One region of the Dialister micraerophilus genome, then DNA from elsewhere that is predicted to be linked to it. Evidence: a T-box and tRNA genes for the amino acid it is inferred to sense, from the RefSeq annotation. Region 1 holds a T-box; the other regions hold tRNA genes.

Region 1 (2,207 bases):
ATATTGGCACGTCTGGCTTGGAAATCCAAACAATTTGAGCAAGACGATATTTCTCTATATTTATTTTGTGCCGGCATCCAAACTTCAACGTCATAAGTTTTTGATGCTGAGAATCCTATATCTCCGGTACATAAACATACTACTCTATATGGTAAATTTAATTCTTGTAAAACTTTTTCAGCTTCATTTGTTAAAGACTCCAATTCATCTTTGCTGTCTTCAGGTTTACAATATTTAACCATTTCAACTTTTTGGAATTGATGTTGACGAATTAATCCACGTGTATCTTTTCCGGCAGATCCTGCTTCTTTTCTAAAACACGGTGTAAGTGCAGTAAAATGCACAGGAAGTATACTTTCATCTAAAATTTCACCTGCAAAATAGTTAGTTAAAGGTACTTCTGCTGTAGGTGTCATATACATTGTTTCCCCTTCAACTTTATACATATCTTCCGCAAATTTCGGAAGTTGTCCTGTACCTTGCATTGAAGATTCATTAATAATATACGGAGGAATAACTTCTGTAAATGTACCTTCTACAGTATGAAGATCCAACATGAAATTATAAACTGCTCGTTCTAATTTAGCTATTGCATCTATATAAAAAGTAAATCTTGCTCCTGAAACTTTCCCTGCACGTTCAAAATCCAGCATCTTAAGTGATTCACCCAATTCATAGTGTGCTTTTATAGGAAAATCAAATTTGCGCGGAACACCCCAACGTCTTATTTCAGGATTTTCACTATCATCTTTACCTACCGGTACCGATTCATCTACAATATTAGGAATATGAAGTAATAGGTTATGTAATTCTTTTTCGATTTTATTTAAATCTATATCTATTGCAGAAATTTGATTACCTACTTTACGCATTTCTGCAATAGCTGCAGATGCATCTTCACCTTTCTTCTTAGCTATTGCAATATTTTTACTTTCTATATTTCTTCTACTTTTTAATTTTTCGGTTTCTTGCAATAATTCACGTCTCTTTCGGTCAAGTTCCAAAACTTTATTTAAATCAAAATTATTATTTCGATTTATCAAATTTTCCTTTACAAGGTCAAAATTTTCTCTTATAAATTTCAAATCAAGCATTTTAATCTCCTTTTGCAAACAAAAAAACCTCGCCTCATTGGGACGAAGTTATCGCGGTGCCACCCATATTCGGAAATTTAATAAATTTCCCTCATTGATTTTATAACGAAATCACTCGTTCGATTCTTCACCGACTGCTCCTGAGCGGATCTCTTTTTTACGGATACAAATTCTCACCAAACATTTGCTCTCTTAAAACTTTCAAAAAGATATTCTCATTCATCGCTTTCAAGGTAATTATAGACTATATATCAATTTTTGTAAAGAAATAAGGTAAATGAATAAAATAATTCATTTACCTTTATTTTATAATTTTTCATACATAGGATATTTCTCACACAATTTTTTTACACGTTTTTTACATTCAGATTGTTTTTCTTCATTTTCAGAATTTTTTAAAGATACAGATATAATATCTGCAATTTCAATAAAATCTTTTTCATTTAACCCCCTTGTAGTAAGTGCTGCGGAACCTAATCGTATTCCACTTGTAACAAAAGGACTTAAAGTTTCAAAAGGAATTGTATTTTTATTGCATGTAATTCCAATTTCATCTAAAATATTTTGTGCTTCTTTACCAGTAATACCAAGCGATGTCAAATCTGCCAAGAGAACATGTGTGTCCGTTCCGCCGGAAACTACTCTTATTCCATTTTTTTGTAATGTGTCAGATAAAGCTTTTTCATTTAATTTTACTTTTTTTGCATAAACTTTAAAATCATCTTGCATTGCTTCACCGAATGCTACCGCCTTAGCTGCTATAACATGCATCAACGGTCCGCCTTGCATCCCCGGAAATACAGCTTTATCTATAAGTTTTGCATATTTTCCCTTACACAATATTACTCCACCTCGAGGCCCTCTAAGAGTTTTATGAGTTGTAGTCGTTACAATATCAGCCCATTTCATAGGATTAGGATATTCATCTCCTGCAACCAAACCTGCGAAATGTGCCATATCCACCATAAATAAAGCATTTACAGATTTTGCAATATATGAAATTCTTTCAAAATCTATTATTCTTGAATATGCACTTGTTCCACCTATGATAAGTTTAGGATTTACATCTTTAGCAGTTTTTTCCAAAGCATCATAATCAATTAATTCGTCATC
Region 2 (2,207 bases), on a different contig from region 1:
GCCTCCGGTGGAAATGACATCATCTACAAGTAATACGTTTTTACCTTTCAAAAGTTCGGCGTCGGTATCCATAAGGCACAGTATTTGCTTTCCTTTTGTTGTAATGGATTGATCTTCTACCACGAGAGGATTTCTCATGTATAATTTTATACTTTTTCTTGCGACAATGTATCTCTTCATTCCGAGTACTCTTGCCATTTCCGCAACAAGCGGTATTCCTTTTGTTTCCGCAGTCATCAAAATTTCGGTTTCTTTCGGAATTCTTTTCGCAAGTTCACTTGCCGATTTTTCTACAATTTCCGTATCTCCCAATATTATAAATCCTGCTATGGCGATATCTTCCGATATAGGCATTATAGGTAATTTTCTTTTACAACCTGCAACATTAAGTTCATAGTATTTATTAGGCATTTTGTTCTGCACCTCTGTTTAATTATGGATGTGATGTTATTTCTACTTGTACATCATCATGACTTACTATTTCAACTGTGGGGGTTTCGGTGATTGTTACTACAACATCATCCGATTTGGCATTTTTCTTCGCTTCTTTTTCTTTCATGGATTCGAGTTCTTTGTCGGTAAGTACTTGTCCGTGTGTTTTCACACCTGTGATGTCTATTTTATTTTCATATTTTTTGTTTTGTTTACGTTTTGCTTTATTTTTTTTGTTATGTTTTTTATGTTTGATTATATATTCGATTTGTTTAAGAAATATTTCTCTTCTTTCCGAAGACCCGAGTTCTTTACGAATTATCGGTATTGCCTTTTTGAATTTTTTCCCTTGTTTTTCATCTACGGATACCCATTTATTTTTTATTTGAACGGATTCGGTTCCTTTGGTGGGCAATAAAAATTTTACGGGACTTTCTTTTACTATATTTCCGGATTTCATTTCTACGATACAAATTACAACTTCAAGTGCATTTTTTTGTACATCCGTTACTGCCAGTGTTTCTTTATCGGCAATAAAAATTTTACCGTTTTCTTCATAAATGTTATCTTTCTTGTCAAGTATTATAGGTACTTCTTCATATTTCAAAGGGTCTACTGAAGCATGTACGCTAAATGTAGTGCATGTAGCAAGTACGCATATAGCAAGTATGAGTTCAGCTTTTTTCATTTTATATCCCCCTTTATAATCCTTATAGATTATACCATGATTATATCGTCTAAACTACATTTTTATTTTAACGTTTTTTTATAAAAAACTTGACAATTACCTTAAAAATAGTGTATCCTAAACAAGTCAGTTATATGGAGCGGTACTCAAGTGGCTGAAGAGGACGGTTTGCTAAATCGTTAGACGGTTTATCCCGTGCGGGGGTTCGAATCCCCCCCGCTCCGCCATTACCGATAAAGCCTTCGGGCTTTTTTTATTATATTTTCTCATAAAAAAACTTGCACGTTTTGTGCAAGTTTTTTTGTTTTATAATATTGTTTTTCTTAATTCCGCTCCGCCGAGTTGTGAGAGGTATGCCGGCGGTATGTCGAATACCGTTTTACATCCGTATTCATTGTCTTTATACATTCTCACGCATGCTCGTGCATATGCCGCAAGAACTTGTGCGGTAAATTCCGGATTTGAATCCAATTTTACATTGTATTCCACAACTTGTTTGTGTTCTCCGCTTTCGCCTGTTTGTCCGGTACGTATTACAAATCCTCCGTGCGGCAATTCACTGTGATTTTTTATAAATTCTTCTTCGCTGATGAAATGTACGGTTGTATCATATTCATCAAAATAATTCGGCATCGTTTTTATTTCTTTTTCTATTCTTGCAAGATCTGCGCCTTCTTCTGCAACTACAAAGCATTCTCTTGTGTGTTTCTGTCTTGTTGTAAGTTCTTCCTGACTTCCGCTTCTTGCAATTTCCAATGCCTCTTTTACCGGTATTGTATATTGCTTTGCGTCTTTTACGCCTTTAATTCTTCTGATTGCATCGGAGTGTCCCTGGCTTACTCCTTTTCCCCAAAATGTATAGTCCTTACCTTCCGGAAGTATACATCTTCCATAAAGTCTTGACAGTGAGAAAAGTCCGGGATCCCAGCCTACCGAAATGATTGCGGTATGTCCGTTTTCTTTTGCAACTTCGTTTACATGATTGAAATGCTGCGGTATGTGCGCATGTGTATCGAAGCTGTCTATAACATTGAAATATTTCACGTATTCGGCGGTTTGTTTCGGAAGATCGGTTGCTGAGCCTCCG
Region 3 (2,207 bases), on a different contig from region 1:
CAATCTTTGTCCTTCAGTTTCTATGAAAGAACGAAATATTTTTGTATTATTAGCGTCCGTTCCTTCTTCAACAGAGAAAAATTTAATCTCTTTTTCTTTTAAGAATTTTTCAAATTTTTCACCTTTTAAATTTTTGCGATTTTCTTTTTCCATAAATATACCTCTCCATAATATTTATTCTATTTTCTTTTATTGTACATCGTTATTTTAAAATAATCCAGTACAAGTTCTTTTAAGGATATTATTTTTTCACTTATTGTTGCAACTAAAACATTATGCTATCATTTATTTGATTATAAAAATCTAAATATAAATAGAGGCTAATTATGAATGATAAAGATTATATGACACTTGCTATCCAAGAAGCTAAAAAGGCCTATATGAATAATGAAATGCCTATAGGCGCAATAATAACTTATAAAGATATTATTATTGCAAACAGTTATAATGAATGCGAAAAAAACAAAAATATTTTTGATCATGCAGAGATACTTGCCATAAAAAAAGCTTCTAAATTACTAAACACCTCTCGTTTGACGGGTTGCACTCTTTATGTTACCATAGAGCCATGTCCTATGTGTGCCGGTGCTATTATGCACTCACGCATTGATCGATTAGTTTTCGGTGCTTTTAATAATTTATATGGCGGAATTATCTCAAAATATAAAATAGGTAAAGATTCATATATGAATCATACTTTATCTGTCATATCAGGAATTGAAGAAAACACTTGTAAACAATTGGTATGTGATTTTTTTAAAAACAAAAGACGTTAAATATGGAGCGGTATCGAAGTGGTCATAACGGGGCTGACTCGAAATCAGTTGTACCTTAGGGTACCGTGGGTTCGAATCCCACCCGCTCCGCCATTCACTTTTTACAAAGTAACATAAAGTTCAAACAAGTAGATAAACGTTATAAGCTCGCATTGTTGCGAGCTTTTTTATTATATTATTTGTAACATCAAGGTGGGTAAAGTTATCTAAGTTTGCCCCTTTTTTGCCCCCCTTTTTTCGTTTTGCCCCCTTTTTTATTATTTTGCTATTAAAGCTATTGCAAATACTGCTGTTGCGAGTTGCCATATATGCTTTTGTCGCTTTTCTGATTTAATCTTTGCTTGAATTTCTTTCTCGTACTCGTTTAAGTGTTGATTGACTTTCACTAATGATTTCTCCGTCTTTTCGTTCGATGCTTGTAATATCTTTATTTGTTCGTTCGCTGTTTCTAACTGAATCAATGCTATTTGTAATTGCTCGTTCTGTTCTCTCAATAGTTCGTTTTTCTTCTTGTTGTGCGTCTCTAATAGTTTTAAGTTCGTTTCTAATTGTGTCAGTTCCGTTTCCGTGATGGTGTATGTTTGTTCTTGTGCCAATGATGAAGTACACGGCAGTAGCACACAAAACAAACAAAATAACGCATACAAAAAACCTTTTAAATAGTTCTTTTTCATTCATAGTTTCTCCTTTCTTTTCTGCTTTTTATGTATTGTGTCGGTATATGAGTTTTTATGTTCATTTTATTTCCATAGATTAGTATTTTTGTCGGTTGTATTTTCTTTTCAAGTTCTTTTATTCCTTGTAGAAATATTTTTTCCGCTTCTTTATTATTTGTTGTTCCTATGTCGGAGATAATAACTGCACTTCTTTTTTGTATTCCGTCGAAGCAGTATTCAAAGCTTTGCTTGTCGCTCCATGAAATGGTAGGTATTATGTGTATTCCATAGTGTTGAAGGTATGCTCCTATCCATTGTTTACGATAGGTGTTCCATATTTGCATTGCTGTCGGGTAATCGGTGTATAGACTGAAATCGGGGCTTGCTATTACTTTGAATTTTGAAAGTTTTCTTGCGTATACTGTCGGTCTTTGCCATATTCTTTCGAATTGGTAATCATCCAAGAAAAAATGCACTTCCGTTTGAGTGCATTTTCCTTTGTATGTGTTTACTTCGTTGAATCCTATCCATGTTTCGGGCAGTTCAATGTTTTCTTTTTTGATTATGGGTATATCGTACTTTCCTACTCCTCTAAATCTTTTGTATTGCAGATTTAGATATGTACGTCTATCTTTTTTCTTTATTATTTCCATTTTCATCTACCCACCCAAGTTCCCATTTTTTAGGATTTAATAATTCTTTTTCTTTTTTTAAGTCTTCTTTCCTTGTCTTTTTTAACCACCAGATATCCCCACGCTTTTCCATTTCAAGTCTA
Region 4 (2,207 bases), on a different contig from region 1:
GAAATACGTGACACAGCCTGTTTAAAACCCTTTACTACTGCTTCAGCCTCAACTTCGATATGAAGACTCACTTTGTGCTGATCCAGTGCTTCTACTTTTACCTTCATAAAAATTAATCCTCCTTAAGTCGGTATTCCGACAAATTGATACCTTTTTATCTTACCAACATAAGACAAATCGCAATGTATATTTTATCATATACAGCCCGAAATCTCAAACTTGCGCATTTTGCATTTTATATCTTTATGCCGATTTGATTAATATTCATACATAACTATAACATATCGGAGAAAAAATTTCTCCATTTTATACCGATATTAAATTTTAATTTATTTTATTTTAAATCGGACTTTTGGTCTTTTTTATAAGTCCGCCATGCACTTCCTGTACGTCAAATACCGACAAGAATGCGGCTTCGTCTATTTCACGTACAACCATTTTCAATTTCATAACTTCAAGTCTTGATACCACGCAATAAAGCACGTCTTTGCTGTCTTTCAAAAATCCGCCTTGTCCATGAAGTCTTGTAACCGCTCTACCCATGCTGTGCACTATGGCATCGGATACCGCATCGTAATTTTTTGTAATGATAAATACGCCCTTGGAAGAATCGAGTCCCGTTGCGACATTGTCCATCAATCTTGAGCATATGAAGTATGCAATAAGCGAGTACATTGCACTGTTCCAAGTGAAAACGAATCCTGATGTACCCAATATGAAAAAGTTGAAAAACATTACTATTTCACCGACAGAAAATGATGTTTTGCGATCCAAAAGTATCGCAACTATTTCTATGCCGTCGGTCGAACCACCGAATTTTATTACAAGTCCGATACCTATACCCATTATAATTCCTCCGAATATTGTGGATAAAAACGGATCGGTAGTTGCAGGTGGCAATTTTTCAAGCATATGGCTGGCAATCGAAAATACAAGTATGGAATAACCGGAGTACAAAGCGGTCCTTGCACCCAATCTTTTATATCCCAAGTAGAAAAAAGGAATATTAAGCAATACAACCAGTATACTGAAGTGTATGCCTGTAACAGCTTGCAACAACAGTGAAATACCGGTAACACCGCCGTCAATTACATTGTTCGGAACCAAAAAAAGACCGAGACCGGCGGAATATATTACAGCGCCCAAAGAAAGTCCTACAATGTTTCTTACGTGTGAAGACCAACCGTCTTCAACTAATGTCTTCATGCAATTCCTCCTTCCTATAAAAAAAAACACCACGTTGTTCGTAGTGTTTTATAATGGCGGAAAGGGAGGGATTCGAACCCCCGAACCGTGTTAACGGTTAACGGTTTTCAAGACCGCCTCCTTAAACCACTCGGACACCTTTCCATAACAGTAATATTGTAATAGATATGGCTTTATATGTCAAACACTTTTTACAATATTGCCTATATAAATGTTTTTAACTTATAGGAAAGAGTATTCGTGCCGCATATATAACTGCCGGCATTGTTATAACCGACAGAAATGTACTCATTGTAACTATTTCTGTGGCGAAATTTACACAATTTTTAAATTCTATTGCATAAAGTACAGAGTTTACGGGTGCTGGGGCGCATGACATTATCAATATGGCTTGGCAGGTAATCGGCGAAAAATTTATACCGAACATATTTGCAAATTTTATCAAAATAAATCCGGTTACCGGTCCCATGATAAGTCTTAAAAAGCACGCAATCCACGAGTCAAAATGTTTAAATGATATTACGCTTCTATGTATTTGCACTCCCAATGCGGTCATAACCACCGCTACGAGAGCCGCCGCACTGTATTGAAATACCGGCCACATGAATGTACGTGTCATGTCTATATCAAGCCATTTAACGGCAAATACCGCAGCAAGTGTGTATATTACCGGTATATGAAATATAACTTTTATCGCATCTTGAGGTGTAAGTCTCCCTTTTCCGGCTTGATATAATCCCAATGTGTTCAGAAACATATTCATTTGTATGAGTATCATCGTGGATGCTGCAAATGCTTCGGGTAGGTATATCGCTTTACCGTTCACAATAAACGGTGCATTTGAAAATACCAATGTTATAAGTGCGGCACCTATATTCCCTGTATTTGAAAACATTGTTCCGTTCTTTATGGCTTCTATTCGTGAGCTGTCAAATTTTCTCAACTTACCTACCACGGTGGCAAGTATTCCTACTATTATCATTTGCCCTATCGCTATAAAG

What was found. A T-box is a leader RNA that pairs with one kind of tRNA and senses whether it is charged. The one in region 1 lies ahead of serS (serine--tRNA ligase), so its partner is inferred to be a tRNA-Ser.
Region 2: it has a tRNA-Ser gene. The T-box ahead of serS (serine--tRNA ligase) is inferred to sense a tRNA for this amino acid. The anticodon was not compared.
Region 3: it has a tRNA-Ser gene. The T-box ahead of serS (serine--tRNA ligase) is inferred to sense a tRNA for this amino acid. The anticodon was not compared.
Region 4: it has a tRNA-Ser gene. The T-box ahead of serS (serine--tRNA ligase) is inferred to sense a tRNA for this amino acid. The anticodon was not compared.

The regions. Positions count from the first base shown of each region.
Region 1 is NZ_CAMUNF010000001.1:51,333-53,539, forward strand. It holds gene serS (serine--tRNA ligase) at 1-1,094, opposite strand, end outside; T-box leader at 1,130-1,326, opposite strand; gene P6922_RS00250 (serine hydroxymethyltransferase) at 1,401-2,207, opposite strand, start outside.
Region 2 is NZ_CAMUNF010000009.1:16,271-18,477, forward strand. It holds gene P6922_RS05040 (phosphoribosyltransferase family protein) at 1-411, opposite strand, end outside; gene P6922_RS05045 (hypothetical protein) at 434-1,120, opposite strand; tRNA gene P6922_RS05050 (tRNA-Ser) at 1,257-1,347, shown strand; gene P6922_RS05055 (diaminopimelate dehydrogenase) at 1,427-2,207, opposite strand, start outside.
Region 3 is NZ_CAMUNF010000003.1:114,124-116,330, forward strand. It holds gene P6922_RS03060 (YbjN domain-containing protein) at 1-153, opposite strand, end outside; gene P6922_RS03065 (nucleoside deaminase) at 327-776, shown strand; tRNA gene P6922_RS03070 (tRNA-Ser) at 781-869, shown strand; gene P6922_RS03075 (hypothetical protein) at 1,034-1,450, opposite strand; gene P6922_RS03080 (DUF4417 domain-containing protein) at 1,447-2,091, opposite strand; gene P6922_RS03085 (hypothetical protein) at 2,060-2,207, opposite strand, start outside.
Region 4 is NZ_CAMUNF010000010.1:24,692-26,898, forward strand. It holds gene tig (trigger factor) at 1-107, opposite strand, end outside; gene P6922_RS05310 (YitT family protein) at 340-1,206, opposite strand; tRNA gene P6922_RS05315 (tRNA-Ser) at 1,261-1,350, opposite strand; gene P6922_RS05320 (AEC family transporter) at 1,424-2,207, opposite strand, start outside.